3 regions of the Moellerella wisconsensis genome follow, and region 2 is predicted to be linked to each of the others. Evidence: predicted binding sites of a transcription regulator. Region 2 holds the regulator's gene; each other region holds the start of a gene.
What was found. Region 2 encodes CRP, which controls carbon source genes, mostly activating them, when cyclic AMP is high. Its sites were predicted from a motif close to ATGTGANNNNNNTCACAT; they were not measured.
Positions count from the first base shown of each region.

Region 1: the regulator CRP is predicted to act here: its motif matches at 6,861-6,878, upstream of pth (aminoacyl-tRNA hydrolase).
Region 3: the regulator CRP is predicted to act here: its motif matches at 7,627-7,644, upstream of gapA (glyceraldehyde-3-phosphate dehydrogenase).

Region 1 covers NZ_CP093242.1:1,652,847-1,664,031, reverse strand. Annotated here, with positions in the region: gene prmC (peptide chain release factor N(5)-glutamine methyltransferase) at 1-378, opposite strand, end outside; gene prfA (peptide chain release factor 1) at 378-1,460, opposite strand; gene hemA (glutamyl-tRNA reductase) at 1,492-2,754, opposite strand; gene lolB (lipoprotein insertase outer membrane protein LolB) at 3,706-4,335, shown strand; gene ispE (4-(cytidine 5'-diphospho)-2-C-methyl-D-erythritol kinase) at 4,332-5,207, shown strand; gene prs (ribose-phosphate diphosphokinase) at 5,264-6,211, shown strand; gene ychH (stress-induced protein YchH) at 6,452-6,727, opposite strand; gene pth (aminoacyl-tRNA hydrolase) at 7,082-7,672, shown strand; gene ychF (redox-regulated ATPase YchF) at 7,874-8,965, shown strand; gene MNY66_RS07440 (DUF2345 domain-containing protein) at 9,436-11,185, shown strand, end outside.
Region 2 covers NZ_CP093242.1:264,247-275,431, forward strand. Annotated here, with positions in the region: gene ppiA (peptidylprolyl isomerase A) at 1-212, shown strand, start outside; gene MNY66_RS01100 (aminodeoxychorismate synthase component II) at 675-1,250, shown strand; gene argD (bifunctional acetylornithine/succinyldiaminopimelate transaminase) at 1,504-2,733, shown strand; gene MNY66_RS17925 (hypothetical protein) at 2,843-2,971, opposite strand; gene crp (cAMP-activated global transcriptional regulator CRP) at 2,981-3,613, opposite strand; gene MNY66_RS01115 (OsmC family protein) at 3,930-4,337, shown strand; gene MNY66_RS01120 (phosphoribulokinase) at 4,435-5,298, opposite strand; gene MNY66_RS01125 (YheU family protein) at 5,382-5,600, opposite strand; gene MNY66_RS01130 (hydrolase) at 5,603-6,580, opposite strand; gene MNY66_RS01135 (LysE family translocator) at 6,887-7,492, shown strand; gene murP (PTS N-acetylmuramic acid transporter subunit IIBC) at 7,547-9,013, opposite strand; gene murQ (N-acetylmuramic acid 6-phosphate etherase) at 9,045-9,953, opposite strand; gene MNY66_RS01150 (MurR/RpiR family transcriptional regulator) at 10,182-11,042, shown strand; gene MNY66_RS01155 (ABC transporter ATP-binding protein) at 11,175-11,185, opposite strand, start outside.
Region 3 covers NZ_CP093242.1:1,937,707-1,948,891, reverse strand. Annotated here, with positions in the region: gene nhaB (sodium/proton antiporter NhaB) at 1-492, opposite strand, end outside; gene fadR (fatty acid metabolism transcriptional regulator FadR) at 716-1,432, shown strand; gene MNY66_RS08625 (D-amino acid dehydrogenase) at 1,845-3,104, shown strand; gene alr (alanine racemase) at 3,219-4,289, shown strand; gene MNY66_RS08615 (MipA/OmpV family protein) at 4,434-5,186, shown strand; gene MNY66_RS08610 (D-hexose-6-phosphate mutarotase) at 5,299-6,243, opposite strand; gene gapA (glyceraldehyde-3-phosphate dehydrogenase) at 6,422-7,417, opposite strand; gene msrB (peptide-methionine (R)-S-oxide reductase MsrB) at 7,978-8,391, shown strand; gene MNY66_RS08595 (YeaC family protein) at 8,811-9,080, shown strand; gene pncA (bifunctional nicotinamidase/pyrazinamidase) at 9,171-9,806, opposite strand; gene ansA (asparaginase) at 9,823-10,854, opposite strand; gene sppA (signal peptide peptidase SppA) at 11,151-11,185, opposite strand, start outside.

The DNA of each region.
Region 1 (11,185 bases), 1.4 Mb from region 2:
TAATGCAATTGCCCCGGTTCCTGTCCCTAAATCTAGAATGTTGCCAGTACCATCGGCAGGCAAGCGCATCAATGCCTGTTCAACTAAGCATTCAGTGTCCGGACGAGGGATTAATGTCGCCGGTGAAACTTGCAAGGGTAATGACCAAAACTCGCGTTGACCCACAATATAAGCTATCGGCTCGCCCTGCTGTCGACGCGTCAATAATATCTCAAGTTTAGCCAGTTCATCCGTCGATAACTGAGTTTCATCAAACGCGACAATAAAGGTTCGGCTACGCCCCGTGGCATAGCCTAACAAAATTTCAGCATCCCGTTTTGGGCTGTCACTGGCGACCAAACGCACGGTCGCCTGCTGTAACCACTGGCGAAAATCCATTAATCTTGCTCTGATAATGCAGACAGCTGATCAGCTTGATATTCGTTGATAATCGGCTGAATTAACTCATCAATTTTACCTTCCATCACATCATCTAAGCGATAGATAGTCAGATTAATCCGGTGATCAGTGACTCGTCCCTGTGGGAAGTTATAGGTCCGAATACGGTCTGAGCGGTCGCCTGAACCCAATAAATTACGGCGTTCTGAGGCTTCGGCTTCTTGGCGTTTTTGTAATTCTGCTTGGCGAATACGCGCCCCCAGCACAGACATCGCTTTGGCTTTATTTTTATGCTGTGAACGCTCATCCTGACATTCCACCACAATACCGGTCGGTAAATGGGTAATACGAATGGCTGAATCGGTAGTATTAACGTGCTGACCGCCGGCGCCTGATGAACGGAAAGTATCGATACGCAAATCTGCTGGGCTAATTTCAGGTAATTCAGCATCTGGTAATTCTGGCAATACAGCCACAGTACAAGCTGAAGTATGAATGCGCCCTTGTGATTCCGTTTCTGGTACCCGTTGAACACGATGCCCACCAGACTCAAATTTCAACCGACCGTAGACATGATCGCCAGAAATTTTGGCTACCACTTCTTTAAATCCACCGTGTTCACCGTCGTTAGCATTCATTAGCTCAATACGCCAGCGTTTAGATTCGGCATAACGGCTGTACATACGAAATAAATCACCGGCAAAAATAGCGGCTTCATCCCCACCTGCGCCGGCTCTAATTTCAATAAAGCAATTGCGTTCATCGTCGGGATCTTTAGGCAGCAGCAATAATTGCAGCTGTTGTTCTAATTCTTCATTACGTGTTTTGGCGTCTTTTAATTCTTCTTGAGCCATCTCTTTCATTTCAGGATCATCGAGCAGCATTTCTGCCGTTTCGATATCTTCCTGTACGCCAGTCCATGCTTGGAAACATTTGGCGACATCGCCAAGTTGGGCGTACTCTTTGGATAAAGCACGGAAACGATCTTGATCAGAAATAACACCAGCATCAGACAAGTGCGCTTGAATTTCTTCATAGCGTTCCTGTAATGCTTCCAGTTTCGCGACAATAGAGGGCTTCATTGGTTATATTAGACCTATGATTAAAAAGTGATTATTGATGATCCAGCCCTAGGCTGCCCTTGAGTAGGTTAAGACGCTCCAGATCTCCTTCTCCGGCGGCCTGCTGAAGTGATTTTGTCGGTGCGTGGATCAGACGATTGGTTAACTGTTGAGTTAACTGCTTGATAGTCTGTTCAACATCAGCACCTTGGTGGATAGCGGCTAACGCTTTTTCTGTCATCTGTGCACGAACCTGCTCAGCTTGAGCACGATAATCGCGGATTGTCGATACCGCGGCTTGCGAGCGCAACCAATCCATAAAATGACGGCTTTCTTGAGCCACAATATATTCGGCCTCAATCGCCGCGGCTTTACGGTGCTCTAAATTCTGCTGAATAATTGTTTCTAAATCATCAACAGTATACAGGTACACATCGCGAAGCTTATTGACATCTTGTTCAATATCTCGAGGAACAGCGATATCAATCAATAACATAGGCTTATTGCGTCGAGCTTTCATTGCGCGCTCAACCATGCCCTTACCCATAATCGGTAACGGACTGGCGGTCGAACTAATCACAATATCTGCTTCTGATAGACGAGTATCAATATCAGCAAGCGAGATAACATCGGCGTTAACTTCATCGGCCAGAGCTTGAGCACGTTCACGGGTACGGTTAGCGATCATCATCCGTTTTACCCCATGCTCACGCAGATGACGAGCAACTAACTCTATAGTTTCACCGGCTCCCACCAGCAAAATATTTAAGTGATTTAGAGATTCAAAAATTTGGCGCGCTAACGTACAAGCCGCAAATGCTACCGAGACTGCATTGGCTCCAATTTTAGTTTCGGTACGTACACGTTTAGCCACCGAGAAAGATTTTTGAAATAAACGCTCTAAATCACTAGATAGCGCATGGTTATGCTGTGAAAGCGCAAAAGCTTTTTTAACTTGCCCTAAAATCTGTGGTTCGCCGAGCACTAATGAGTCAAGTCCACTAGCGACTCGCATCAAATGACTGACCGCGTCATTACCCTGATGCCAGTAGATACTAGACTTTAGATCGTTAGGCTGAATATTGTGATAGCGACACAACCAGCTAATTAGTTGTTCATGGGCTTTATCTTGAGCCGCAACACTCAAATACAGCTCAGTTCTATTACACGTAGACAGCACAACGCCCCCGCTAACCTCAGGTTGCTGGAGCAGATCATCAAGCGCATGATCAATTTTATCTGGACCGAAGGTGACTTTTTCACGCAACGATACAGGCGCTGTTTTGTGGTTAATACCAAAGGCTAACAGAGTCATAAGATCACTGGCTTCAACGACATAATTTTGATTGCTGGCAACGGAGACAATTGGCGGTAACCTCTCTTGTTCCCGTGGCTAATTGTTATTTTAACGGATAAAGCCACATTAATAGTCAAAACAGTCAGTAAGTATAATAGCTACAGCCTGTTACTTTATTACTGGCGATTAACGATGCTTTTATCGCATATTTATTAACTTTCTATTTTCTATTTTTAATAACGGATTTAAAAGACCAAATGAGCTTTTATTTTATTAATTAAATTACCCACTAAAATCTTAGTTTAAGACTTGAGCTTAACATCTTGTCTATGGTCTAGCTTTTCTACAATAACAGCACAGTCGAGATATTTCACGTACCGCCACTATTATATAGCATCAGAACTGCTAGATAGCATCAGAGCTTCAACACTAACAACAGCCGAATATTTTACACATCTTTATAGTCTATTACACAATTTTTTGTCAGACATATCAGATGACAAGCTCGTATGAAGCTAATTTTATCCGCTGTTTTTCATCCATTCTTTTGCCTATAATGGTTTTTATCGCACTCGCCAAATTATTATTGCCAAAAATAGGCTGGTAACCTTATCATTCTAACTGGCATTATTCTACTTGATGCCGCCTTGCAATTAAAGGACTGTAACAGCAGCAACCTAGAACTCACGAGTTTGATCACGTAAATCTGCATGAATTTAATCATATTTACTCAAGAACTATTTCGTTCAAAAACTATTTCTCACAACCACTATCGATAGTAACATGCCGATAAAATAATGAACCTAAAACCAGGCATATTAGCTAGCCAACACAGCCAAGTATCTGTAACTTGATATATAATCTTCGGTATATCGCCAATATCAGTCTATAGAGAATATAGGATAATTAATGTCATCTCATTCTGCTCAGACCGCAACTTCCCTAGTCATATCATCGACAATGACCAAAATGTGTCATTTTTCTCGCTTTTGGCGTTTACTGCCACTTGCCAGTGTACTATTAACGGCATGTACCCTCACCGAACAAGCTACCACCCAAGGAACTGGTTCGGTGAACGATCCCCAATGGCAAACACATCAGCAACAATTGAGCCACTTATCGCAATATCAAACGCGCGGCTCTTTTGCGTATATCAGCCCAGAGAATAAAACCTACGCCAAGTTTTTCTGGCAGCAATATACCCCACAAAATTATCGTTTAATGCTCACCAATCCAATTGGTACTCGAGAATTAGAATTGGCAGTTGAGCCTGATTTAGCCACATTGACCACCAAAGACGGTAAAACACATTTGAGCGATGTACCGTCAGAATTAATTTATCAGCTAACCGGTATGGAAATTCCGATTAATGACCTCACGCCTTGGCTGATTGGTTTACCTGGCCGTGCAACCCACTATACGTTAGATGAAAATCACCTGCTCAAATCAATCACTTTTACCCAAAATGGGGTCACTTGGCAGTTAGATTATTTAGCGTATGATACCCAAACTCAGCCAAGTTTGCCGAGCCGACTAGAGCTAAGCCAAGGCGAACAGCGTATTAAATTGAAAATGGATAGTTGGACACTAAACAAATGACGTTAACTTGGCCTTCCCCGGCAAAACTTAATTTATTTTTGTATATCACGGGCCGCCGTGCAGACGGCTATCATGAATTACAAACGCTATTTCAGTTTCTTGATTACGGTGATGAGATTACCGTAACCCCACGTCAAGATAATCAATTGCGGTTATTAACCAATATGCCTGGCGTCGAGCCGCGCAATAACTTGATTTTGAAAGCGGCCTATGCATTACAAAATTATTGCCAACAGCATTGCTCACAACAGGCGCCTTTTGGCGCAGATATCGCGATAAAGAAAATTCTGCCAATGGGCGGGGGTATTGGTGGCGGCTCATCAAATGCCGCAACAATATTAATTGCGCTTAATTATCACTGGCAAACGGGGATCTCAGATGAGACACTGGCGGAGCTCGGTGCAGCATTAGGGGCAGATGTCCCGGTATTTGTTAAAGGACATGCAGCGTTCGCCGAAGGAATTGGTGAAATATTAACCCCCGCTGACCCCGAAGAGAAATGGTATTTGGTCGCACATCCCGGAATTGAGATCCCAACCCCGACAATCTTCACAGATCCAAAATTAAATCGAAATTCTCCAAAACGCTGTTTAGCCGCATTATTACTGGCTCCGTACGCAAATGATTGCGAACCGATCGCAAGAAAACGTTTTCGTGAGGTTGAACAGCTCGTTTCATGGCTGTTAGAATATGCTCCGTCTCGCCTGACTGGAACTGGCGCTTGTGTTTTTTCTGAGTTTAAAACACAAGCTGAAGCCATTAAGGTGTATAATGAAGCCCCATCGTGGGTGCAGGGGTTTATTGCCCGAGGGGTTAATGAATCACCATTGCACAGATTCCGCGCTGGGATAACCCGTGTATTGAACCAATAAGCCTTGGCTAAGTTGGTCAACAATATCTCTCTGGACGCAAGCCTGAGGTTTTTCTCGTGCCCGATATGAAGCTTTTTGCTGGTAACGCTACACCGGAACTAGCACAACGTGTTGCAAACCGCCTTTATACTAATCTTGGAGACGCGGCTGTCGGTCGTTTTAGCGACGGTGAAGTCAGTGTTCAAATTAATGAAAATGTTCGCGGTGGTGATATTTTTATCATTCAGTCAACCTGTGCACCAACTAACGACAATTTGATGGAACTTGTTGTTATGGTTGATGCATTGCGCCGTGCATCTGCTGGTCGTATTACCGCTGTTATCCCTTACTTCGGTTATGCAAGACAGGATCGTCGCGTACGTTCTGCCCGTGTACCAATCACCGCTAAAGTTGTTGCCGATTTCTTATCCAGCGTTGGTGTTGACCGTGTTTTAACCGTTGACCTACATGCTGAACAAATTCAGGGATTCTTTGATGTACCTGTAGATAACGTATTCGGTAGCCCAATCTTGCTGGAAGATATGCTCCAGAAAAATCTGGAAAACCCTATCGTTGTTTCCCCTGATATTGGTGGTGTTGTTCGCGCTCGTGCAATCGCTAAACTGCTAAACGATACTGATATGGCTATCATTGATAAACGCCGCCCTCGCGCAAACGTTTCTCAAGTTATGCATATTATCGGTGACGTTTCAGGCCGTGACTGCATTTTAGTAGATGACATGATAGACACCGGTGGCACGCTGTGTAAAGCGGCTGAAGCATTGAAAGAACGTGGTGCTAAACGTGTATTTGCTTACGCAACTCACCCTATTTTCTCTGGTAATGCTGTTGAAAACATTAAAAACTCAGTGATCGATGAAGTGATTGTCTGTGACACCATTCCTCTTTCTCCTGAAATAAAAGCACTAAACAAAGTTCGTACATTGACTCTTTCGGGTATGTTAGCTGAGGCCATTCGCCGCATCAGCAATGAAGAGTCAATCTCAGCGATGTTTGAGCACTAAGAACTGACACTCTAGCGCAGGTCATCTCGCGCAAGTGTCGCTAAGTTCAGCTGTCTAATACGAGGTTTTTATCGTGAATTATAGGCAGAGTGTTAATTGCGTGAGAATGTCCAATAAAAAACCGCTAAGTTATAACTTAGCGGTTTTTATTGTCTATCTCTCAACGCATTCATCGGCTCACTAAGGCGCGTTCAATGAGCATAATTGTCTAAAACGCATAACGTAATTCATAAATTATATTTATAGATAGCGATGTTTATCGCGACGATACTTATCATCATGATTTTTTAACCACCAATAACGATCACTTACTGTTTCTCGCCCACCGATTTTAGCGCCAAGTAACCACACCATCGCGCCAATAAACAAACCAAATAATGAGCCGTTGGTAATTAGCTCAGACCAACCCATATCAAATACATGTGAGGCTAAATTCACGGCAATACTGCCTATCATCGCCACTAAACCACAGCCCATGAGTAAATTACCTAATATGAACGCCGTTTTACGTTTCATACTTTACCTCCTGCCCATCAGCCTAAAGGAAAATTTAACGTCATATTTAATGCCACGTTTAACGTAATGTTTAACGTAATAGTCAAAAATAATCTTTTACCTGATTACATTATAACCACAAAATAAATAAGGTTTGCGATGGTGCTCACAAGCAATAAATTTTCAATGCTATATTTGGTCTATTTTTGATACTAAAGCATCATTATTATCAAACTATTCAGCCAAAAATGATTTCCCAAGTAACTATCTTCCTCCCAATATTCCGCCACTAGATGACAGCTATTTTGAACTTCGCTCTAATGCGAGGTAAACTAGAGCTAACGCCCACAACTGCAAAATAGTGATTTAATAACAGTGAGTAACATAAAACTAATTGTCGGGTTAGCTAACCCCGGTGCAGAATATGCGCAAACTCGCCACAATGCTGGCGCATGGTATGTAGATCAACTGGCGGCACGCCATAATCAGCGCTTAAAAGAAGAGAGTAAATTTTTTGGCTATACTGCACGTATCAACCTGTGCGGCCAAGATGTGCGTTTACTGGTTCCCACCACTTTTATGAACTTAAGCGGCAAATCAGTATTAGCGATGGCCAATTTTTATCGCGTTAATCCCGATGAAATTTTAGTTGCCCATGACGAACTCGATTTACCGCCGGGAGTGGCAAAAATGAAATTGGCGGGCAGTAATGGTGGCCATAACGGCTTAAAAGATATTCAGAATAAATTTGGCAATAATCCTAACTTTTATCGCTTACGCATTGGTATTGGCCATCCTGGGGATAAAAACAAAGTGGTTGGTTTTGTATTAGGCAAGCCCCCTGCCTCCGAGCAAACATTAATTGACGATGCGATTGATGAGTCTATACGTTGTACCGACATTCTATTACAGGATGGAATAGATAAAGCCATTAATCGCTTACATAGCTTTAAAGCGGGTGCATAGTAAACTAGCGTATAAAACACCCTGAACATGAGTACTACCCGTTAACCTACTGAATATTCTACACCTAGCGGCTCAAAAAGATCGGTATTCGAGAATAGCGAATTTTTGTGTATAATCAGCCCCAATTTGCAGTACAAAGAGTTTAAACATAACCACGGGCAGAAAACTCTGCCCTCTCTATTTTTCTAAGGTGACAAACTTATGGGATTTAAATGCGGTATCGTTGGTCTGCCTAATGTGGGTAAATCCACGCTGTTTAATGCGTTGACCAAAGCCGGCATCGAAGCAGCCAACTTCCCTTTCTGTACTATCGAACCGAATACAGGCGTGGTGCCAATGCCTGATCCTCGTCTTGATCAGTTAGCTGAAATTGTTAATCCACAGCGTGTATTACCGACGACGATGGAGTTTGTCGATATTGCAGGTTTAGTTAAAGGCGCCTCTAAAGGTGAAGGTTTAGGTAACCAGTTCCTGACCAACATCCGTGAAACCGAAGCTATCGGCCACGTTGTGCGTTGTTTTGAAAATGACAATATCATTCACGTTGCTGGCCATGTTGATCCCGCTGATGATATTGAAGTTATCAATACTGAACTGGCATTAGCCGATTTAGATACTTGTGAACGCGCAATTCACCGCGTACAAAAACGAGCTAAAGGCGGCGATAAAGACGCCAAAGCCGAATTAGAAGCATTAGAAAAATGTTTACCACATTTAGAAAATGCCGGCATGTTACGTACATTAGATTTAAGCGATGAAGATAAAGCGGCTATCCGCTATCTGAGTTTCTTAACCTTGAAACCAACCATGTACATCGCTAACGTCAATGAAGATGGTTTTGAAAATAACCCTTATCTTGATACCGTGCGTGCTATTGCCTCTTCTGAAGGCTCAGTTGTAGTCCCCGTCTGTGCTGCGGTTGAATCAGATATTGCCGAGTTAGACGATGCCGACCGCGATGAATTCATGGCTGAGTTAGGTATTGAAGAACCGGGATTAAACCGTGTTATCCGTGCCGGTTATGAGCTGTTAAACTTACAAACCTACTTTACCGCGGGTGTTAAAGAAGTGCGTGCGTGGACCATTCCTGTCGGTGCAACAGCCCCACAAGCAGCAGGAAAAATCCACACCGATTTCGAGAAAGGCTTTATCCGCGCCCAAACTATCGCATTTGATGATTTTATCAAATACCGCGGTGAACAAGGTGCAAAAGAAGCCGGCAGAATGCGTGCCGAAGGTAAAGAATATATTGTCCAAGACGGCGACGTTCTGAACTTTTTATTTAACGTGTAGCCTATCGTTTAGTTTCGCGTTACCTCAGCAAATATCATACCCAAAAAACAGCATGAGATTGGCCTATTTTCATGCTGTTTTTTGTCTCACTGGGTATCATAAAATTCCACTATTTCACTATTTCACTATTTCACTATTTCACTATTCCACTATTCCACTATTCCACTATTCCACTATTCCACTATTCCACTATTCCACTGTCGCTGATGTCGCTGAGCGGTCAATAAACCAATTACTACCCTCTCATTTTATTAAAATATGACAGTTTATAAAACATCATAAGCACACCACCTCATCCAGATAAATATCTTTTATATCCTGCATATAAAATTAATATAACGATAAGTTTGTTTTTATTAGTCATAATCTGTTAACTTAAGGCAAATAGTCTAATATTGACGTGGGTAATCTGACACATAGCACATGCGTTTTATTTCCGGTTGCCACGAATTACCTGAAAGGAAAACGACATGAGCTTATTCGAAACTGTCACCAAACCGCTTCAATCCCATAACCGTTATCAACTGGCTATTCAAGACTGCCATACGCGATTAGATGTTGAGTCTTTCATCGGGCGAGAAGCGATTAGTGAAACCTATCGTTATCAAATTACTTTTACGTCCCCAGATAAAAACCTGCAAGCGCAACACTTTCTTCGCCGCACCGCCCATTTTACCTTTTCATCACCGACCACCCCATTAGCCGCCTTAAGTACATTGAATGAGCCTCAAAAACGTATTCATGGCGTAATAACTCACTTTAAACGGCGGTCAGGCTCTGCCGATGAAGCCCAGTACCAAATTGTCATCGAACCGTTTGTTTCGCTATTACGCCATCAAATGCGCTCACATCGGTTTTTTCTCAATCAATCCGTACCCGAAGTGATTGAGCTTATCTTACGTGAACACCAAATTCAGGGCTGGGAATTTGAGTTTCATTTACAGCATAAATATCCCAAGCGGGAGCAAATTAACCAAATTAATGAAAGTGATTGGCAATTTATTGAGCGCTTATTGAGTGAAGTGGGGATTTTCTATTCCTTTAGTCTTCAAGCTGACACAAAGACCGAGATTATTCATTTTGGGGATAGCCAGCGTGCCTATGTGTATGACCTGCAATTACCACTAAATAGCCCCTCCGGCATGAATGACAATGGCGTAGAAAGTGTATGGGGGCTGTCATTACGTCATCAAGTAGTGGAGCGCAGTGTCACCACCAAAGATTACAATCACCGCCAAGCCACGCAAATTTTACAGTCTGTTGAAACCGATATGACCCGAGGCGATGGCGATGATATTAACTACGGGGATGTGTACCATTATCAGGCCCGCCACCTTGAACGCGGCGATAAATACCAACCCGAAGTGGAGTCTGCGCACTTTTGGTCACGCTTAGATCATGAGCGTTTTCTGGCAAGTCAAACAATGCTACGAGGCAAAAGTAATTCACCTGCCCTGACGCCGTTAATGATCCTCAAAATTACTGATAATCAACTGCCTTCTACGTTACCTACCGATTTTCAATCCGAAATATTGATCACACGTTTGCGTTTTTCAGGCAGTCGCAGCAATGCATTAGTGATTCAATTTGATGCTGCGCCATATACGGAAGTGTTGTGTTGGCGACCCACGTTAAAGCCTCGCCCAGTAATTGCAGGGACGTTGATGGCGCGTATTACCAGTGTCAAAACCAACGATATCTACGCACATCAAAATGAACATGGGTTTTATTGGGTCAAATTTTACTCAGACCGAGATGAGAAGCCGACAGGTTATGAAAGTATGCCGGTACGGCTGGCTAAACCGTATGCGGGTGATACCTACGGCATCCACTTTCCGTTAATCCAAGGAACGGAAGTAGCGATTGCCTTCCATGAAGGCGATCCAGATAGGCCGTACATTGCCCATGCGTTACATGACTCCTACCGACCTGATCACATCACTGACAAAAATAATACCCGCAATGTCATTCGTACCCCAACCAATAATAAGCTGCGTATGGAAGATAAACGCGGCGAAGAACACATCAAGCTCAGTACCGAATACGGGGGAAAATCCCAACTCAATTTAGGGCATTTAGTTAATCAAGGGCGTGAAAAACGCGGTGACGGTTTTGAACTGCGCACCGACAGTTGGGGCGCTATTCGAGCAGGGAAAGGGCTGTTTATCAGTACCGATTTACGTACACAAGCCGCTTCTGAACAGTTGGATATGCGCGAAG
Region 2 (11,185 bases):
CTACCAGCCAATTTTTTATCAATATTGCGGATAATGCCTTCTTAGATCATGGCCAGCGCGACTTTGGCTATGCTGTATTTGGCAAAGTGGTTAAAGGTATGGATGTGGTTGATAAAATAGCTAAAGTGAAAACTGAAAATGTTGGTCCATATCAAAATGTTCCCGTTGAACCAATAACCATTATTTCTGCTCAAGTGGTTAAAAAACCTTAATTTTTATTAAATTATTTTAGTCAGCAGGTGAAGGTAATATCTCATCTGCTGTTGAATATTATTTTTGTCCATTTCTCTGTTTTTTCTTGCTTTTGTTATTCACCGTTTTATTTATTAACTTATTAATCTCATGTTTTCTCTATTTTTCGTTCATCTTGAAAATAGATTAAAGTTTATCGAACAATAACGGTTTGATTTGTTGAATTTTTTCTATGATCGGGGCCGTTATAGTCACGTTGTTATAATTTTGTAATATATAGCCATATGATTTACATGAAGTTTTTATTCAGTGAAAAATAGTATCATTGATTTAAATGGGCTATTTTCCTCGTCAGGCTGTGCTATGATAGCCGCCTTATAATAATTTCTGGCCATTTTTAGCCGGTCGCCTAATTGACAGAGCCGTTATTTCATGTCAGTGGCCACTAAAATAATGATAAAAAATCAGTCGGATAGGCTAATATGCTGTTACTTATTGATAATTACGATTCATTTACTTATAACCTATATCAGTATTTTTGTGAGCTAGATGTAGAAGTGGTTGTTAAGCGTAATGATGAAATTACTCTTGTAGATATTGAACAACTTGCACCTACACACATCGTTATTTCACCCGGTCCTTGCACGCCTAATGAGGCAGGAATTTCTCTGGAAGTGATTAAACACTTTGCTGGTGAAATCCCGATTCTTGGAATTTGCCTTGGTCATCAAGCGATTGGGCAAGCTTTTGGTGCATCGGTAGTTCAGGCACGTGAAGTTATGCACGGTAAGACATCGGCTATCCACCATAATCAACAGGGTGTATTTAAAGGACTTAACCGGCCATTAACGGTGACTCGTTACCATTCCTTGGTGGTTGCGGCGGAGACATTACCTGCTGCATTTGAGGTTACAGCTTGGTCGTTAAATAACGGTGATATCGATGAGATTATGGGCATTCGCCATAAAACCTTGCCTATCGAAGGCGTACAGTTTCACCCTGAAAGTATTTTAAGTGAACAGGGCCACCTATTATTAAGTAATTTTCTTAAATACTAATTAAATTTATCTTCATGCTAAGTAGTGCAGCCTATGGCTTTTAGTTCATTGGCTGCCCTTAATCAATGAACAATGGCAAAATTCTCTATTTGTTCTCTGTTGTTCACTTCCTATAAGCCCCCCTATGTTCAATTAAATCTTACTTTATTGATTTATTAGTTGCCCTTTATTGATTTTTTATTCATATTTAATGATTATATTTTCATTTGAGATAAACAATACAGTTTAGCTAAGGGCTATTTAGGTGAGCGCTATGACAGAATCAGTGGTAGGAACAGCAAATTTAGTAAATCGGCAAACCTATGATCAGGTTATGTTGCCTATCTATTCACCCGCTGAGTTTATTCCAGTTAAAGGGCAAGGTAGCCGAGTTTGGGATCAACAAGGTAAGCAATATATTGATTTTGCCGGTGGTATTGCTGTGCTAGCTTTAGGACATTGTCATCCAGCGCTGACCCAAGCTATTCAACGGCAGAGCGAAAAATTATGGCATGTTAGTAATATTTTTACTAACGAACCTGCGTTAACGTTGGCGCAAAAATTAATTTCTGCCACTTTTGCTGAAAAAGTATTTTTTGCCAACTCGGGCGCAGAAGCTAATGAAGCGGCTTTTAAGTTGGCACGCCATTATGCGATCACTAAACACAATCCGTATAAAACAAAAATTATTGCCTTTAAACAAGGGTTTCACGGGCGCACACTGTTTACAGTTTCCGTGGGTGGCCAGCCAAAATATGCTGATGGATTCGGCCCTAAACCTGCGGATATTGTTCATGTTCCGTTTAATGATTTAGCGGCATTAAAAGCGGTAATTGATGATCATACTTGTGCTGTAGTGTTAGAGCCAGTGCAAGGTGAGGGTGGGGTTATTGCTGCAACTACTGAGTTTATGCAGGGTGTTCGTAAGTTGTGCGATGAAAATCAAGCGCTATTAGTTTTTGATGAAGTTCAAAGTGGTATGGGACGGACAGGTAAATTGTTCTCTTATATGCATTATGGTATTACTCCAGATATTTTGACCACAGCTAAAGCGTTAGGTGGTGGCTTCCCGATTAGTGCTATGTTAACTACCGCAGAAATAGCACAAGCGATGGGGCCAGGAACTCACGGAACAACGTATGGTGGAAACCCATTGGCCTGCGCAGTAGGTAATGCGGCTTTTGATATTATTAATACGCCTGACGTTTTACAGGGCGTTGAAGTTCGCCGCCAGTTATTTATTAATTATCTACACGAGATTAATAGCAAATATGCCGTATTTGATGAGATCCGAGGCTTAGGTTTATTAATTGGCGCGGAATTAACTGGGCCATTGAAAAATAAATCGAAAGAGATATTACAAGCTTGCGCCCATGAAGGCGTAATGATGCTAAATGCCGGGCAAAACGTTCTACGTTTTACACCATCACTGATTATTCCTACTGAAGATATTACAGAAGGCATGAAAAAATTGGAGCTGGCAATTGCAGGTTTAATTGCATAAAAATGCAAATATTTGTTATTTGACAATAAACCAGTGCTATCGTGATGATAAGCACTGGTTTATCTCTGACACCGATTGATTTGCTATGGCGTAGATTGAACAATTAATTTTATACGCGCAGCTCAATGGCGATTTGTAACGTGATAAATCGTAATGTTTTATCACGCATATTTTGTACTACATTTTGTACTACAGTCTGTATTACAGAATGTTCTAATACACGGGTATTACTGGGCATTGAATATGTTTATCGTGTTCCGTAGACCACAATTGTTTTTCCATGCGCAGAAATCAGGTTTTGGTCTTCCAGCATTTTTAAAATGCGGCCGACGGTTTCACGGGAACATCCCACGATCTGGCCGATTTCCTGACGGGTAATTTTAATTTGCATACCATCAGGATGGGTCATAGCGTCAGGTTGTTTGGCTAAACTTAGTAGTGTCTGCGCAATACGGCCAGTTACGTCTAAGAAAGCTAAGTTACCTACTTTCTCTGACGTGGTTTGCAGACGGCTTGCCATTTGTGCTGATAAGCGCATCAAAATATCAGGATTAACCTGAATTAATTGACGGAACTTTTTATACGAAATTTCAGCAACTTCACAAGCACTTTTGGCACGTACCCATGCTGAGCGCTCCTGCCCTTCTTCAAATAACCCAAGCTCACCGATGAAATCTCCCTGATTTAAATAGGAGAGGATCATCTCTTTGCCTTCTTCATCTTTAATTAAAACAGCCACAGAACCTTTTACAATATAATAAAGTGTTTCTGCTTTCTCACCCTGATGGATCAGTGTGCTCTTGGATGGATATTTATGAATATGGCAGTGTGACAAAAACCATTCAAGAGTCGGGTCTGTTTGTGGCTTGCCGAGAATCATTCGCGTTATCCTCTGTATGTTATTGCAGCTAACTCGATAAATATAATTTTATTGAGTGGGTTAGCTTAAAGTCAGTAGCTTAACATATTAATAAGCCCAATGAGGCAAGTTAATATTAATCATATAATATATTTAACTATACTGTTCGGTATTGATCTTACCCCGTTTTAGCAGTTTATATTTTTAACATATTAATTACTGAAAGTCTTGGTTGTCTCGTTTCAGCTTAATAAATCTGTAATCAGATTGCCAGCGATTATATGAAAGGGTAGTCTTTTAGTTAATATAAAATCAATTTATATGGCGGAGTATTATCATGGAAGCAAGAGTTAAGTGGGTTGAAGGTCTTTCTTTTTTAGGTGAGTCAGCATCAGGCCATCAATTAATGATGGATGGTAATTCTGGAGATAAAGCACCTAGCCCAATGGAAATGGTTTTAATGGCGGTTGGCGGATGTAGCGCGATTGATGTGGTATCTATTTTAAAAAAGGGACGCAATGAAGTGACTGATTGTGAAGTTAAATTAACTTCTGAGCGTCGTGAAGAAATACCACGTTATTTTACTTATATTAATCTTCATTTTATTGTTTCCGGTAATGACTTAAACGATAAAATGGTTGAACGAGCAGTAAAACTTTCTGCTGATAAATATTGTTCTGTTTCTATGATGTTAGAAAAAGCGGTAAAAGTAACTCACAGTTTTGAAATTAGAAATCTAAAATAAATTTTATTTTTACTAAACTTTTTTAAAGTTTGATGCCCATCACAATAAATTATCAACAATAAACTGTTTTTAATAAAAGAGGGCATCAATTTAATTATTATTTCTTACCACTTATTAATTTTTCGACTAATGGCGTCATTATTAATTCCATTGCTAAGCTTAATTTACCGCCCGGAACAACAATAGTGTTCATTGCTGATATAAAAGATCCGTTGATCATCGATAATAAGTATGGAAAATCAATATGTGATAAGCCATTAAAGCGGATTACAATAAAACTTTCATCCTGTGAAGGAATGGCTTGGGCTTCAAATGGATTGGAGGTATCGACTGTCGGAACACGTTGAAAGTTGATATGAGTGCGAGAAAATTGGGGAGTAATGAAATTAATATAATCCCCCATTGAGCGCACCACTGAATCCATCACTGCTTCTCGAGAATGACCCCGTTCTGTCGTGTCACGAATTAATTTCTGAATCCATTCCAAGTTAACAATTGGTACGACCCCAACTAATAGATCAACGTGCTGTGCTACATTATGCTCCGGCGTTACAATACCGCCATGTAGGCCCTCATAAAAAAGAATATCCGTATTGTCGGGCAATGGTTCCCATGGCGTGAAAATTCCCGGCTGCAAGCCATAAGGGACGGCTTCATCGTAGGTATGTAGATATTTTCGACTGCGGCCAGTGCCCGTTTTAGCATAATCAACTAAGGTTTGTTCCAGTAACGAAAAATCATTAGCTTCAGGGCCAAAATAGCTGATATGGCGGCCTTGCTCACGGGCTTTGCGGATGGCCATATCCATTTCAGGTCGCGTATAATGGTGAAAACTATCACCTTCAATTGAAGCAGCGCTGATATTTAATTGATTGAATATTTTACGGAAAGCTACGCTAGTTGAGGTTGTACCAGCACCACTTGAACCAGTGACGGCAATAATTGGGTGTTTTTGCGACATTAATGGAGACTCCCTGTTACGCTTCCACAGGTTGCTCTATCGGTAAAATCGGTGATTAGACAGTGACAGAGTGCTGTGAATAATTACGGGCGAAATTGATCTTTCGGCATAAAATTAACCGATTCATGCAATTCTGACCAGACTAACACAATTTCTCCTGCGGCTAACTGCCGTTTTACATCATTCACTTTCTGTTCGAGCGATTTTTCTTGTGCACCATAATCAGTACCTTCGCGCAAAACAAAACTTTCTATCAAACTTTCTAGCGTATCAGCTGCGATATCTTGCCATGGAATAATCATAATTATTTTTTATCCAAATAAGGAGATAACCATTGTGGAATGCGCTGTTCTAACCACATTTCTGGGCGCTTGAATGTACCACTAACAAATCCCACATGCCCACCATGCTCAGTCATTTGATATTCAATGTTATCAGGTAATAACGCTAAATTAGGTACTACTTCTGGTGCCATAAAAGGATCGTCTTTAGCATGAATAATTAATGTTGGTTTGGTGATTTGTGGTAACCGAGGAAGGGCGCTACAACGGCGATAATAATCATCGGCATCGCAAAAACCATGAATTTTAGCGGTGATCACATCATCAAAATCTCTGATTTTCTTTAATTTCTTTAATTGAATTAAATTAAGCGGTAATGATCCCGGATAACGGACTAATTTGCGCGTTGCATTGCGTTTAAGCCCGTTTAATAAATAGCGTTGATAAAAGCGTGAAACGCCTTTTTCCATTCGCAGGGAACAGGCTTCCAGCATTAATGGTGCAGAAACAACGACGGCAGCATCTAATTCGGCTTGATTGCCTGCTTCCGCTAAATAGCACGCGAGCATATTACCACCGAGTGAATATCCGACAGCCGCAGTTGGCGCTTTACCAAAAGTTTTGGTTAGCCAATGTAAAAAATAGCGCGCATCGCTAGTTTCTCCAGAGTGGTAAATCCGTTGTTGGCGATTTGGCTCTCCACTGCAGCCACGAAAATGCATGATCACCCCCAGCCAGCCATGTTTTTGAGCTGTTTCTAGCATACCGTGTGCGTAAGGGCTGTTAAAACTGCCCTCAAGTCCATGGAAAATGACTAAGCGTGGTTTGTTAATCGCATCAACAGGCGGCTCACTCCATGCGAGATCGATAAAATCGCCATCCGGAAGTTCAAGGCGTTGCCAAACGGGTTTAATGTTTGGCGTCCGTCTAAAAATTCGGGGTAAAAGTGTCTGTAAATGTGGGTTTTTAGCCCAGTTTATCGGGCGAAAATTCTCTGGCATAACATTTTTAATTTAAATTATTAGCGCTCTTGTGAGGCGGATAACATACTGTTATTTTTAAATCATGCAAGCATTGTTTCCCATAGCGTACTTAAGAAAGGGGCAAACACTGTTGATGATATCCGGTTCGCTGATGTTTGATCCGGCCTATTTATTACGCATTTTGCAATGTCATTTATTGCTTTAATAATAGCGGACAGATGACCGCTCTTATCGCGCGCGGTGATGAGCCGCGAAGCTATAATAGCAAATATACCCACATCTTGAGGTATGTCCGGTATATGCACAATAGAATAAGGATTATACATGACTATCGGGCTAATTTTTTCTCTGCTTACGTTTTTATTTATTGCTGCAATTACACCGGGACCGAATAACGTGTTATTAACCTCATCCGCGGCTAATTATGGTTTTCGCCGAACCTTAATGTTACTCGTGGGTATTATGTTAGGAATGCAATCTATTCTGTATTTATCGGCTTTTGGCGTTGCGGCCTTATTATTGATTTATCCCGCGCTGCATTTATTGATGAAAATTGCAGGCAGTGTTTATTTACTGTGGTTAGCGTGGAAAACAGCCAGTGCAAATTATGCTCCAGTTAAAACAGAATCAAATCTATCGCGGCCTGTGACTTGGTATCAGGGCGGATTATTGCAGTTTTTGAATCCTAAAGCATGGTTGATGGGATTAGGCGCAGTGGGTAGTTATAGCTTAGCAGGCGATCAATTCTTTTCATCGATTGTGGTCATGAGCATTGCGATGATCAGTGTAAATTTGGTGGCAGGGTTAATTTGGATGGCAAGTGGTGCATTAATCGGCCGTTTTCTTCGAAGCCGCCAAGCATGGTTTGTTTTTAATATTATGATGGGATTATTTACTGCGCTGTGTGTACCATTAATTTGGCTAGAATAGTGTCGGTGATAGAGAAGGAACCTTATTTATTGTTCCTTCTCTGTTATCACGATATTAGGTTAAATCGGTATTTTTACTGCCAAAGAAATACGTGAAAATAAAGCCACATAAATACGCGATTAATAACCCGATGACATACACGCTCATTGCGGCAAAAACACCACTGGCTGAGGTCATCAATGGAATAGCAACTAAGCCTGATGGACCAAATACGGTATTTAGTCCCATCGGTAGCCCCATCCAAGCAACAAGGCCAATAAAGAATCCCCCTGCTGCACCGCCAAGACAAGCGGTAATAAACGGTTTAACACGCGGTAATGTGACGCCATAAATCAGTGGTTCAGCAATACCTAAGAAACCAGGAATAATTGCCCCGCGAATTTGGTTACGCAGCAACGAATTTTTTTTGGCTTTGACGTATAGAGCGATAGCCGCTCCGACTTGTCCACCGCCAGCCATGGCTAAAATTGGGAACAGTGAGTTAAAGCCTTGAGCATCAACTAAAGCCAGATATACCGGAATAAACCCTTGATGTACACCAAACATAACGGCAATTAAGAATAACCCAGCCAGTATCGCGGTGCCAAACGGGTTACTGTTGAGATGCATAAATAACCATGACATTCCACTGAATAACCAACTACCGATAGGCATAATTGCAACATAGGTTACTGCCCCGACAATCAATAGAGTGAGCGTGGAGGTTAAAATCATGTCGAGATTGCCCGGGATAATTTTTCTGACCTGTTTTTCTACCCATGCTCCGAAAATACAGGCAATTAAAATCCCGATAATATTGCCGCGAGGGTCTATCTCTAAACCAAAAAAGGTGCTCATGCCGGAGAATACGCCACTGGCGATTTCCGGGTTATAGCCCAGCATAAAGATTGAGGCAATAATGGCACCGTTAACGCCACTGCCACCAAAAGCTTTTTGTGCGTTGTAACCGATTAAAATTCCTAGGAAACTAAATAATCCTTTGGCAAAAATCGACATATAGAGGATCAAATGCACAAGATGGCCATGAGCCGCAGGATCGTCGGGTAATCCCTGAGGGTAAACACTTTGCTTGATAAGGGTGGCGATACCTAATAATAATCCTGCGGCAATAAAACCAGGGATCAGTGGTGTAAAAATAGTCGCAAATTTTGATAAGAAACGGTGAACTGCGGTGGTTTGTTTCTGTTTTAGTTGCTGTTTATTGGTTGAAGCTAAAGAGTTTAGATCCTGATTTTGTTCGGTTATTGGCGCATCATCTTGCGAAGCTGTTTCCAATAGTTGATTCATCATTTCAGCCGCGGTTTGAGCTTTTCCTGGGCCTAAGACAATTTGTAATTGTTGGTCGCTTTCAATCACGCCAAGCACGCCGTCAATTTGCTTAATCGCTGCTTTATCAACATATTGTTCATTTTGTAGCGTTAAGCGCAGGCGGGTCATACAGTTACCGCACTGCTTGACGTTATTTGCGCCGCCTATTGCTTGTAAGATCTGCAATAACATTTCATTAGTTATTTTCGCCATGATATTCCTCACCGCGGATGATTGTCGGATTTTACTGTTGGTCTGCGCTGAGCGCTGAGCGAATAAAACCGTGATTATCGGATAGTAAATGTTTCGCTTGTTGTGCATTTAGCCCGGTGAGGATCATGACAATCGCAGTTTTACAGTGGCGTTCACATTGTTGTAAGGCCTGTTCTGCGGTTTCACGATCGCACTCGGTTGCTTCCATAACAATGCGCGTTTGGCGTTCGATCAGCTTGGCATTGGTGGCTTCAACATCGACCATTAAATTACCGAACACTTTGCCCATTTTGATCATGGCACCCGTGGTTATCATATTGAGAACTAATTTTTGTCCGGTGCCTGCTTTCATGCGTGATGAGCCAGTAACAACTTCAGGTCCGACGATAATCGTGAGTGGAATATCGGCTTGTTGTGCCATTGGGCTATCTGGATTACAGCTGATAGCGGCAACGGTTGCCCCCACTGAGCGAGCATAGTCCATCGCGCCTAAAACATAAGGTGTGCGTCCACTTGCAGCGATACCAACTAAAATATCGCGTTGATTAAACCCAATCTTTTCTAAGTCAGCTTGACCCAGCTCGCGGTTATCTTCGGCATTTTCTACAGCACGTAAGATTGCTTGGTGGCCGCCTGCAATGAGACCAATAACTTGTTCATGTGGTGTACCGAAAGTTGGCGGGCATTCACTAGCGTCCAAAATTCCTAAGCGGCCAGATGTGCCTGCACCACTGTAGATTAGTCGTCCGCCTTGGTGAAAAGCCTCTGCAACTTTATCAACCAGTTGGGCGATGTTCGGCAGAATACACTCTACCGCGAGTGGCACTTTTTTATCTTCTTGATTAATCACTTTCAGCATATCCAGCGTTGAAAGTTGATCAATATTCTCACTGGCCGGATTACGACTTTCTGTCACCATTTTGCTCAGATCGATTGCCATTTGTTGCTCCTAATGCGTAATATTGCGGCGATAGTAAGGAATTATTTATTCTTTTAGTGTGACAGTAATCACAACCTTATCTATTCCTTATCGTAAATAATAAGGAATAATTGCACGATAATCATGTGCCAAATTTGAATTATTCTATTGATAAATAATATGTTTAATTAATTAATACCTATTTTAACTGTGGAATAATTTAGTATTTATTTTTAATTGAGGTTATTCATGTCAATTTTGACAGAAATTATTTGGCGCTTACCCCAGTTAGCCGATAATCAGCAAAAAATTGCTGAATATATTATTAACTGCCCTGAAAAAGTTATCGAATTGTCTTCGCTACAATTAGCTGAGCAGATGAATGTTAGCCAATCGGCGATTATTAAATTCAGCCAAAAGATGGGCCTAAAAGGTTTTCCGGCTTTAAAATTAGCGATTAGCGAAGAGCTTGGGCGTAAACAGGCGGTGTTTGATCATCCTCAGGGGGCGCTACATAACCATATTACTAGTGATGATTCGTTGATGGTGATGGCACAAAAGTTGGCGCAGGAAAAAAATTATTCGATTACCGAAACGACCCAGCGAATTTCTTTTAGTCTGTTTGAAAAGATTGTGAGTAAAATTAATGTGGCGCATCGAGTACAAATTGTTGGAATTGGTGGCTCTGGGCTAACAGCCAAAGATTTAGGTTATAAATTACAAAAAATTGGAATTACCACCTTGGTTGAGGCGGATCACCATGTGCAAATTGCAGCGGCTTTAACCCTGAATACGCAGGATGTACAAATTGTTATTTCATTTACTGGGCGTAGAAAAGATATGTGCGCTGCGGCATCGGTGGCCAAAAAACAGGGAGCGACCATTATTGCGATTACACAAAATAAGCAGTCACCTTTGGCGAAAATCGCTGATTACGTTCTAGAAAGTGTGGCTGAAGAAAATGAGTGGCGTAGCTCATCGATATCCTCGCGTACGGCACAAAATACGTTAACCGATTTATTGTTTATGGCGTTATTGCAGCGGCGAGAAGAACTGGCTAAGAATTTGGTAATGAATGCACGATTAACCATCAACAGCCTTGATGACTAGAGCATTGATGATGAATAACTAGCAAGAGATTAATTTAATTGGTATCGGTTAGGATGAATTTTCGATTAAAAATACCATCCCTAGATAAGCTCATAGGGATGGTTCGATTATGTGTAAAATGAACGTGGAATATTAAATTGACG
Region 3 (11,185 bases), 1.7 Mb from region 2:
AGAGTAGAAGCCGACTGAAACACTGATAACTACCGCTATTACCGTTAGGGCATCTAAAAATGCCGACAAGAAAGCACTGGCAAGACAAAAAGCTAAGGATAGGGCGCGCTTAGAGCGGATAGACAGCAATAACTTGGTGAAAGCAAACAGCAGCAGTTGCTTCATAAAGTAAATACCCGCCACCATAAATATAAGCAGCAGTAATACTTCTAGATTGTTACTGATCTCATGGCCTATTTGGCTAGGGGAGGTCATACCAATAATAACCGCCTCAATAGCTAATAGTCCGCCGGGTTGTAGTGGGTAGCATTTTAATGCCATAGCTAAAGTAAAAATAAATTCAACAACTAGCATCCAACCTGCCGTGAACGGATCGACGTGATAGAACACGATAGGGTTGATAATCAAAAAGATAATGATCGCTAGTTTGTACCAGTCAGGTGAGTTTCCAAGAAAATTTCTAAGAAATGCTTGTTTGAAACTGATATCCATTATTATTCATATTCCTCTGGTATAGATGTAAAGCTTAGTGTGGCTATATACTACCCTTAAAATCAATGGAAATTAAGCTTAGATATTCATAGTAAATGCATTAATAGTATAATGTTTTATGATTGATCTCACTGTTTATACAGCACCTAACTATCTCAGATTCAGACAATCTGTTATGATTTCGGCTATAATTAGTAAAATTCAGTTTGGAATCAATCAAAACATGGTTATTAAAGCTCAAAGTCCTGCCGGCTTTGCGGAAGAGTATATTATTGAAAGTATTTGGAATAATCGTTTTCCTCCGGGGTCAATTTTACCTGCTGAACGTGAACTTTCAGAGCTTATTGGTGTAACACGAACCACTCTGCGCGAAGTATTACAACGGTTAGCCCGCGATGGCTGGCTGACAATCAAGCATGGTAAGCCTACAAAAGTAAATAACTTTTGGGAAACTTCAGGCTTAAATATTCTTGAAACTCTAGCGCGATTAGATCACGACAGAGTACCTCAATTAATTGATAATTTACTGGCAGTTCGTACTAATATTGCGGCAATTTTTATTCGTACTGCGTTTCGTAATAACCCCGAAAAATCATTAGAAGTGCTGGCACAAAAAGAGACCGTCGAAGATAACGCGCAAGCCTATAGTGCATTGGATTATGATATTTTTCGCGGATTGGCTTTTGCCTCCGGAAATCCTATTTATGGATTAATTATCAATGGATTAAGAGGCCTGTATACACGTGTAGGCCGTTACTATTTTTCTAATCCTGACGCACGTAAATTAGCCCAAAATTTTTATCAGCAACTGATAAATCTGTGCCGTGAACAATCTTATGAGCGGATTATGGAATGTGTGCGTAATTATGGAAAAGATAGCGGGACAATTTGGCACAGTATGCAAGGCAATATGCCGAGCGATTTAGCCCAAATGAGCTAATAATCCATCGCAGTATAACACTGTATAAATAGCCTTCGAGTGAAGGCTATTTTTTTGACTAAAAATGCAAATTGCTTGCTAATCATTTTTTGCTATCTCGATTCCATTATAATAAACCAATCCGATTGGGATGATATTGGAAATAATAATAACGCAATTTTATTATCTTATAGTATCCAGTTTATAGTTACTCCTCGGCTTACTAGCCTGATTTTTAGGGTGATTTTCTCTGGTGTGCTATTTTTTTGCCAAATAATTATTATGCCAAATAATATATCGTTATTAATCACTATTTAGTGCTGCTTTAGGGATTAAGTCTGTTTTTTATCCAGTAGATAATTCTGTGCTGGCAAATATTTTATAGCCTATTATTCTTATGTTAATGGTTGGTTATAAAATATAGAGGGCAATGATGAAAGTTCTGGTATTAGGTGCAGGCGTTATTGGTGTCACTAGCGCATGGTATCTCGCGCGCCAAGGGCATGAAGTCATAGTCATTGACCGTCAAGATGCGGTAGCTACAGAAACCAGTGCGGCTAATGCGGGGCAGATTTCACCGGGATATGCTACCCCTTGGGGAGCACCAGGTATTCCGCTAAAAGCGATTAAATGGATGTTTGAGAAACATGCGCCTCTGGCTATTCGTCCTGATGGAACATTATTTCAATTACGTTGGATGTGGCAGATGTTGAAAAATTGCAGCGACCAACGTTACGCTATCAATAAAAGCCGCATGTTACGTTTGGCTGAATATAGCCGAGATTGTTTAAAGCAGTTGCGGGCTGAAACCGGTATTGAATATGAAGGTCGGCAAGCGGGAACGTTACAGCTATTCCGTACTCAGCAGCAGCTTGATCACGCGGCTAATGATATTGCCGTTTTGCAGCAGCAGGGCGTGGCTTATCAATTACTAACCGCCGATCAATTAATCACCGCAGAACCGGCACTAGAGCAGGCTCAACATAAGCTAAGTGGTGGGTTACGTCTACCAAATGATGAAACTGGCGATTGCCAAAAGTTCACGCAAAACTTGGCCATAATGGCGCAAGATATCGGAGTGCGATTTAAATTTGGTCAACAGGTACAGGCGATATTGACCGCGGGAAATAAGGTCACTGGTATTCAATGTGACGATGAAATACTCACTGCAGATAGTTATGTGGTCGCGATGGGCAGTTATTCGACCCGGTTATTGACGGATTTGGTGAGCATTCCAGTCTACCCCTTAAAAGGTTATTCATTAACTTTGCCAATTATTGATGCCGAGCGCGCTCCCGTTTCAACCGTGCTGGATGAAAGCTATAAAATAGCTGTAACACGTTTTGACAAGCGAATTCGCGTCGGCGGTATGGCTGAAGTCGTGGGGTTTAATTTACGTTTACCTCCTCAACGAGCAGAGACGTTAAAAATGGTAGTTAACGATCTTTATCAGGGGGCGGGAGATATCGAAAAAGCGACTTTTTGGACCGGTTTACGTCCGATGACACCGGATGGTACACCGATTGTCGGAGCAACACGTTATCAAAATCTGTTTATTAATACCGGCCATGGGACGTTAGGATGGACAATGGCGTGTGGTTCAGCGAAATTATTGGCTGATATTATCTCGGGAAACTGCCCTGAAATTGCAGCGGATGATCTGTCGGTACGGCGTTATATGGACAGGCATTAATGCGGTGAGGCAAGTTCAATAAAGTTGATTTAAGCAGAAATATCCATAATTATTTCTGGCGCTTCGATAAAAAATACGAAAAAATAGCCAATAAAAACAATAAGAGGAAGTCGAATGCCCCGTCCGATCTGTGCAAAAATCCACTTGCCGAATTTTACTCATAATTTGTCGGTTATTCGCCAGCAGGTTGGCACAGCTAAAATTTGGTCGGTCGTAAAAGCCAATGCTTATGGGCATAATTTAGCTAAAGTTTGGCCATTTCTGGCGGCGACAGATGGTTTTGCATTATTAGAGCTTAGTGAGGCGATTCAATTACGCCAAGCTGGTTGGCAGGGGCCGATTTTATTATTGGAAGGTTTTTTCCATTCATCAGATTTAGCGGTTATCGATCAGTATTATTTGACTACCGCTATTCACAGCGAATGGCAGTTGGATGCCTTAAAACAAGCGGATTTACGCCATCCAATATCAATATATGTTAAATTAAACAGTGGAATGAATCGGTTAGGTTTTTCACCAACTGATTATCCGAAGATTATTTCGCGTTTACAGTCGCTAGATAATATTGCTTCAGTGACGTTAATGAGCCATTTTGCTAATTCGGATAATAGTCAAGGTATTGAATATGCTCATCAACAAATTGAAGCCTTTTCAGCATTAAAATTAGCGACTTGTGTCGCTAATTCAGGGGCAATTTTATGGCATCCGAATACTCATTATGACTGGGTAAGAAGTGGTATTTTGCTTTATGGTGGCTCTCCAAGTGGTTGTTGGCACGATATTGCTTGCTATCAAGTTAAGGCCACTATGACCTTGTGCGCTGAAATTATTGCAGTACATCATATTGTGGCCGGTGAATCTATCGGCTATGGCAGCCGCTTTACTGCGACTCAACCTAAACGCATTGCTACCGTCGCCTGCGGATATGCGGACGGTTATCCTCGTCATGCGCCAACAGGAACACCTGTTTGGGTAGATGGTGTACGTTGTCCGATATTAGGTGCCATTTCGATGGATATGTTAACCATTGATATTACTGATTGTCCAACAGCGAAAGAGGGAACCTCGGTGGAATTATGGGGACAAAATTTACCGATTGATGATATTGCTCAGCGAGCGGGTACGGTGGGTTATGAATTAATGTGTGGGTTGGCTCAGAGAGTACCTATTGATTACGAAACATGATTAATTATGAATAAATACGGTAGAATTAAAAATAATTGTAAGCACAGTTAACTAAAAATGTGATTTGGTTGGATTATCCTTGGCACTTAAGGCAGACAACAGTATTATTTGGCCAAATAGTTAATTAATAATCTAGGGTTAGCAATGTCTAAACATGTTAAATTAGTATCAATGGGTATCGCAGTAAGCTTATTATCGGCTTCGTCCTTCGCTGGAACTTGGTCTATTGGTGGCTCAGTATTAGCTCAAGCCTCACCTTATAAAGGGATTAAAGCTAAAGACTATGTCACTCCCGTACCAGTAATTAATTATGATAGCGAAAACTTTTATTTTCATACTTTAGCCGTGGGTTACTATTTGTGGAATGATAAAGTAGATCAATTATCACTTGATGCACATTACTATCCACAATTTTTCAAACCTAAAGATAATGATGACCACGACATGCGTCAGCTAGATCGTCGACGTGATACTGTGATGGCCGGCTTTACTTATAAGCATAATGCACAATGGGGTACCCTGCGAGCAATCGCTTCTGGTGATATTCTGGGTGTTAGTAATGGATTAAGAGGTGACTTCGCCTATTTATACGGTTTCCACGGCGATAAATGGTCTATCATGCCTGGTGCTGGTATTGTATGGACGAGCAAAAATCAAAATAATTACGAATACGGTATTTCATCTAAAGAGTCACGTAACAGTGGATTAAGCCGTTATAAAGCAGGTGACAGCTGGACTCCTTACTTAGAATTACAAGCAAATTACCGTTTCAATCAAGATTGGTCTGTATTTGCTGTCGGTCGTGTTGACCGTTTATCTAATGAAGTTAAAGATAGCCCAATGGTTAATAAATCTGTTTCTGGGATTGTATGGTCTGGCGTGACATATACATTCTAATATGCTGATTTGTAGTCTTTATTAAGGCTATCGATGCAAAAAACTGTAGATGTAATGAAGTAACCCCAATAGTTGGACAACCAATTATTGGGGTTTTTTTATGCCAAAATTTTCAGGTATTATCGCTAGAGTTATTTTTTTTATAACTATCATCTTGAGCGGCATTATCCAAATAGGGATGAAACTCATTATGATCGCGACAGCGCATAATTAATGACATACGTGCAGGCTCGGCATTATCCGGTATCATTGGTTTATTGATACGGGCGGTTTCAACGCAGATCATCTGCTTGTAACCATTATTCGGCATATCTGGCATGCTGCACGATAACTCTGCCCACGGATTCCAGCAAACTACATCACTGTGATGATAATGGTGCATTTCAATAGTACGCTGCCAGCCATCATCTCGAACCAAACTGTACTCATCCGATTCGGTATAAATGCGATCGGTACGTCCATTAACTCTCAGTGTTGACGCATTATATTCTTGCTTATCAGTGACTTTATCTAAATAGTGTGAACCTAAACCATAGACTGCCGTTTTTTGGATATCACTGATATTTAAATAGCTATGCATCGCACAGGTTGCACTGAAATTACCGTAGCTTTCTAATTCAATTTCGCAGGTTTCCCCGAGCTTAAAACGTAATATCAATGTGAAGTCATGTGGCCACAGTTTTTTAGTATATTCATTATCAGACAGGGTAAAAGTGAGGATAACCCCATCATCGTGTTCATTATGAGCGGTAAATTCCCATGGCAGAATACGCGCAAATCCGTGGCTAGGTGTGCCGGCAGGACCAAACCATGGCCAGCAAATAGGAATACCGCCACGAATTGCCGTGCCGGGTTTAAACTCACTATTTTCACTTAACCACAAACAGGGTTTCTGACCGCTAGGTTGCCAAGCAATTAATTGCGCCCCTTGGAAGCTAATAGCTCCGCGTACTTTAGGATGGGAAATTACAATCAGCGGAAGTTCGCCTAACTGACGTTGACTAAGGTAAGGGGAGATCTGTTTTAATACCGGTAAATCAAAAATTTTATCATTCATGATAACTCGCCTATTCATACAACCTAAGGATTAGACAAACAGGATTGTTGTACTAATTAAAGGTCATGGAATACAGAGAAAAATAACATTTCTGTCTATAGAGCTCGAGCAGTATAAAGTAGATACAAAAGAGCCGCCATAATGGCGGCTCGAATATATTCTGAAAACTAATTAGCTATTATTTAGAGATATGAGCAATCAGATCCAGAACTTTGTTTGAGTAACCAGTTTCGTTGTCATACCAAGAAACCAGTTTAACGAAGTTGTCGTTCAGTGCGATACCTGCTTTAGCATCGAATACTGAAGTCAGTTTTTCGCCATTGAAGTCTGTTGATACAACATCTTCATCAGTATAACCCAGAACACCTTTCAGCTCGCCTGCAGCAGCATCTTTGATTGCTTCACAGATTTGTGCGTAAGTTGCTGGTTTAGCCAGACGTACAGTCAGGTCAACAACAGAAACGTTTGGTGTAGGAACACGGAAAGACATACCAGTCAGTTTGCCGTTCAGTTCTGGGATAACTTTACCTACAGCTTTAGCAGCACCGGTAGAAGATGGGATGATGTTTTGTGATGCGCCACGACCACCGCGCCAGTCTTTATGAGAAGGACCATCAACTGTTTTTTGAGTTGCAGTAGTTGCATGAACAGTTGTCATCAGGCCTTCAACGATACCGAATTTGTCGTTGATAACTTTTGCCAGAGGTGCCAGGCAGTTAGTAGTACAAGAAGCGTTAGAAACGATTTCTTGGCCTGCATAAGTATTTTGGTTAACGCCCATAACGAACATTGGGGTGTCATCTTTAGAAGGACCAGTTAACACAACTTTTTTAGCGCCTGCTTGGATGTGTTTACGTGCAGTCTCATCGGTCAAGAAGATACCGGTAGCTTCAGCAACAACATCAACACCAACTTCGTCCCACTTCAGGTTAGCTGGATCTCTTTCTGAAGTACAACGGATAGTTTTACCATTAACAACCAGGTGACCATCTTTAACTTCAACAGTACCGTTAAAACGGCCATGAGTTGAATCGTATTTCAGCATGTATGCCATATATTCAGCATCTAATAAATCGTTGATTGCAACGATTTCAACGTCAGAGCGTTCTTGTGCAGCACGGAAAACGATACGGCCGATACGACCAAAACCATTGATACCTATTTTGATACTCATAGTATTTCCACCAGCTATTTTTTAGTGAATTAAGTTGTATTTAAACTTACCAAAACCTTGCCAGCCGTCAAGCGGAATCGTGTCAATTATTGCAAAATATCAATTCAGAACACACTAATTGATTACTTGTCAGCCATTTTCTTGAGTAAATACACCCAAAATGTATTATCAGGGCAGATTAAAATAATTAAAGATCTTATCAGTAATATATGTGAGATAGGTCACAAACAGAATTCGAAAGCAGCGTCTAATTAGTTTAGAATGGCATTTGACAATTTTCTGTTAAATTTTTGTTTCAACTCAGATTAATTTAATGATTAGCGCGATCTTTTATCACAGCCATACTGATAATCCATATACTGTAATACATATAAGCAATTAATTATATAAAAGTAATTAATCGATATCATGAGATAGTGGGTTCGGGAATGATAATAATTCAGTGAAATTAATTAAATTAATCAGATAACACCCGTTAATACGCATGTTTAGCCAAATTTTCGTTGTTAGCAAAAATTGAAAGTTGCCCAGAAGAAAAACTGACAAATATAGGTGCCGCAATGTCCAAGACTAAAGATAATCAAATTGATCTCTCCAATCTTAGTGAAATCCAGCGTTACGTGACTCAACAAGCCGGAACCGAGCCACCGTTTTCTGGCCGCTTATTACACCTGCGAGAAGATGGTATATATTATTGTTTATGTTGCGATGCGCCGCTGTTTGGTTCAGAAACTAAGTTTGATGCGGGATGCGGATGGCCCAGTTTTTATCAGCCAGTCAATGACTCCGCGATAAAATATATTGAAGACAATAGCTTGGGTATGCAGCGAATCGAAGTACGTTGTCAGCAATGTAATGCGCATTTGGGACATGTATTCCCTGATGGGCCACAACCTACCGGGCAGCGCTATTGTATTAATTCAGCCTCATTGCGTTTTACTGATGACAATCAGAATAAATCGATCGATGGTTAATTAAATAAAAAACAGAGTAACTCATTGATATTAAGGGGGGGAAGGTTCAGCAAATAGAATCTACAGCCCCTATAATCAACAGATCATACAAGCAATATACGGGCTTAACCGTTTCAGCTTGAGTGTGAATTAAGTAATAACGAGGGCTATATAACGAGGGCTATGCCCAAATGGCGAGTATTGACACTAAGCACAGGCGACTAAAATAGGCCAATATTGAAAATACGTCGATATTAAAACATAGGTAATAACTAATATTTTAAGTCAAGGTGGATAATTTAGCTTTGGCTTGTTAAGGAGTGAATGTGAGTTTTGAACCTAAATCGGCTGATGTAGCGCCGCAAGATTTATCTGAGCCAGCGAGTAAAACTCAAACTGAGGCATTAGATCCACAGCATATCGAGCAGTTGCTTTCTGTTATGACCCCAGAAATTTATCAACGTTTAGTTACCGCAGTTGAGTTAGGTAAATGGCCAGATGGGGTTGCTCTCAGTGCTGAGCAAAAAGCCCACAGTTTGCAAATGGTGTTGTTATGGCAGTCGCGGCATAATCACGACCCCGAACATATGACGGTGGGAACAGATGGCACTATCATCATGAAAAGCAAACAGCAGCTGAAATCAATATTTCAACAATCGCTGTTAGCCACCTTAAAGCCGCTGGACAATGACTCGAGTGCTCAGCATTAAGTTTAAATATAAAGTTTGAGTATAAAGAAAAGCGCAATTAAATCAGCGGTTATTAAGCTAACCGCTGTCTTTGTATAGAGAGTTTTTTGGCTAATTTTGTGTACAAAATTGCGCCAGATTGATCAGAGCAGCACCATTATCAGCCATTTCTTGCAATGCGAGTTGCCCATCTTGTGGGGCTAAATTAACGGCACGACAGCCATCGGTAATCACTTTCACGCTGTAGCCTAATCTCAATGCATCTAACACGGTGAATTTAACGCAATAATCCGTCGCAATACCCAAAATAAATAATTTTTGGATCTGCTGCTGTTGTAGCCACGAATGTAGTTGGGTTTGGCTGCGCTGATCGTTATCGAAAAATGCGCTGTAGCTGTCTATTTGTGGATTTTCACCTTTGGTAAATATTGCATCGATAGCAGCTTGGTTTAATTGAGGATGCAGTTTTGCTCCGGGTTGGTTTTGTACGCAATGTACGGGCCACCAAACTTGTGGACGTCCATTCAGTAAGCCACATTCGCCAATATTAGTTCCTGAATTGACTGCAAAACTTAAATGCGTCGCAGGGTGCCAGTCTTGGCTAGCGATGACGTTAATATGGTTCTGTTGGCAATAGGTAATCGCTTGATTCGCAATGTCGATCGCTGTTTCGCTATTCTGGACGGCGAGTGCACCTCCTGAACAAAAATCATTTTGTAAATCAACCAGAAGTAGAGCAGATTTCACGTTATCGTCCTCATTATTAGTCATCAGCGTAACTCAATTCACCGCGTAAATTATTTTGCATTAATTCGCGAATATGTGCAGTAGTAAAATTTTGGCTTAGTAAATAATGTAATTTGGTCAGCGTAGCTTCAAAGGTCATATCATAACCACTAATAACCCCAGCTTCAGCCAGTGCATGCCCAGTGGCATAGCCTTCCATATTAACTCGTCCAGAGATACATTGGGTTAGATTAATCACAATAATGCCTATTTCTGTGGCTTCGCGCAGTAAGCGTAGTAAATCAGGCTGTTGTGGGGCATTACCGACGCCATAAGAACGAATAATTAAAGCTTTTATCGGTTGCTGTAAAATATTATTGATAATATCAATTGATAGTCCTGGGTAAAGCATAATTACGCCTATAGGCTGAGGGGTGATCCTATGCGTGATAAACTCGCCAATTCCGCGTGGTGCGGGGCAGGTAGCAAAGCTACGAATATTAATTCCTGCCTCCATTAATGGCGAACAGTTTGGCGAGGTAAAGGCATCGAACCCGTCGGCGTGGGCTTTTACCGTGCGATTCCCGCGAAATAATTTATTATTGAAAAATAAACTCACTTCGTTTACCGGATAATTAGCGGCCAAATATAGCGCGTTAAGTAGGTTAGTTTGGCCGTCAGATCTCAGGGCTTCCAAGGGGATTTGTGACCCGGTCACGATAATCGGCTTTTGCAGATTTTCAAACATAAATGACAATGCTGACGCGGTGAACGCCATGGTATCGGTACCATGTAAAATAACGAAACCATCGTATTTATCATAATTTTGGTTAATATCATCGGCAATAATTTGCCAATCTTCGGGCGTGATATCTGAAGAGTCAATTAAAGGATGATGTTCACGAAGCGTAAAAGAAGGCATTTCAGGCCGGTGAAACTCAGGCATTTTGGCTAATTGTTGTTGTAAATGTCCCGAGACTGGGACATAGCCAAACGCAGAATGTTGCATGCCAATAGTGCCGCCAGTATAAACCACATAAATTGATTTTTTTTCTACATCTTTTTGCATTATGAAAATCCGACCTGAAGAGAGACAACTAATTAATCTGGATTATAGAATGAATGCAGTATAAATATTAGATAATAAATGCAAATTATTGGTGTAATAATATTAAGGTGACGTATTTGGCGTTATTTTAATCCAGTGGATTGAAGGAGATGCTGCGGCAAACTCAATTAAAAAGAGTATATAAAAATGGAATGAGCTAGCAAGTTAGTCAAGTAATTAAGCGCTCCCAGCTTTAGAACACTGGGAACGCCAATACACGTTAGTTATTAATATAAGCTAATTAATAGATGTGTTAATTAATAGATATCTCCACAGTTTAAACAAAAGGCAT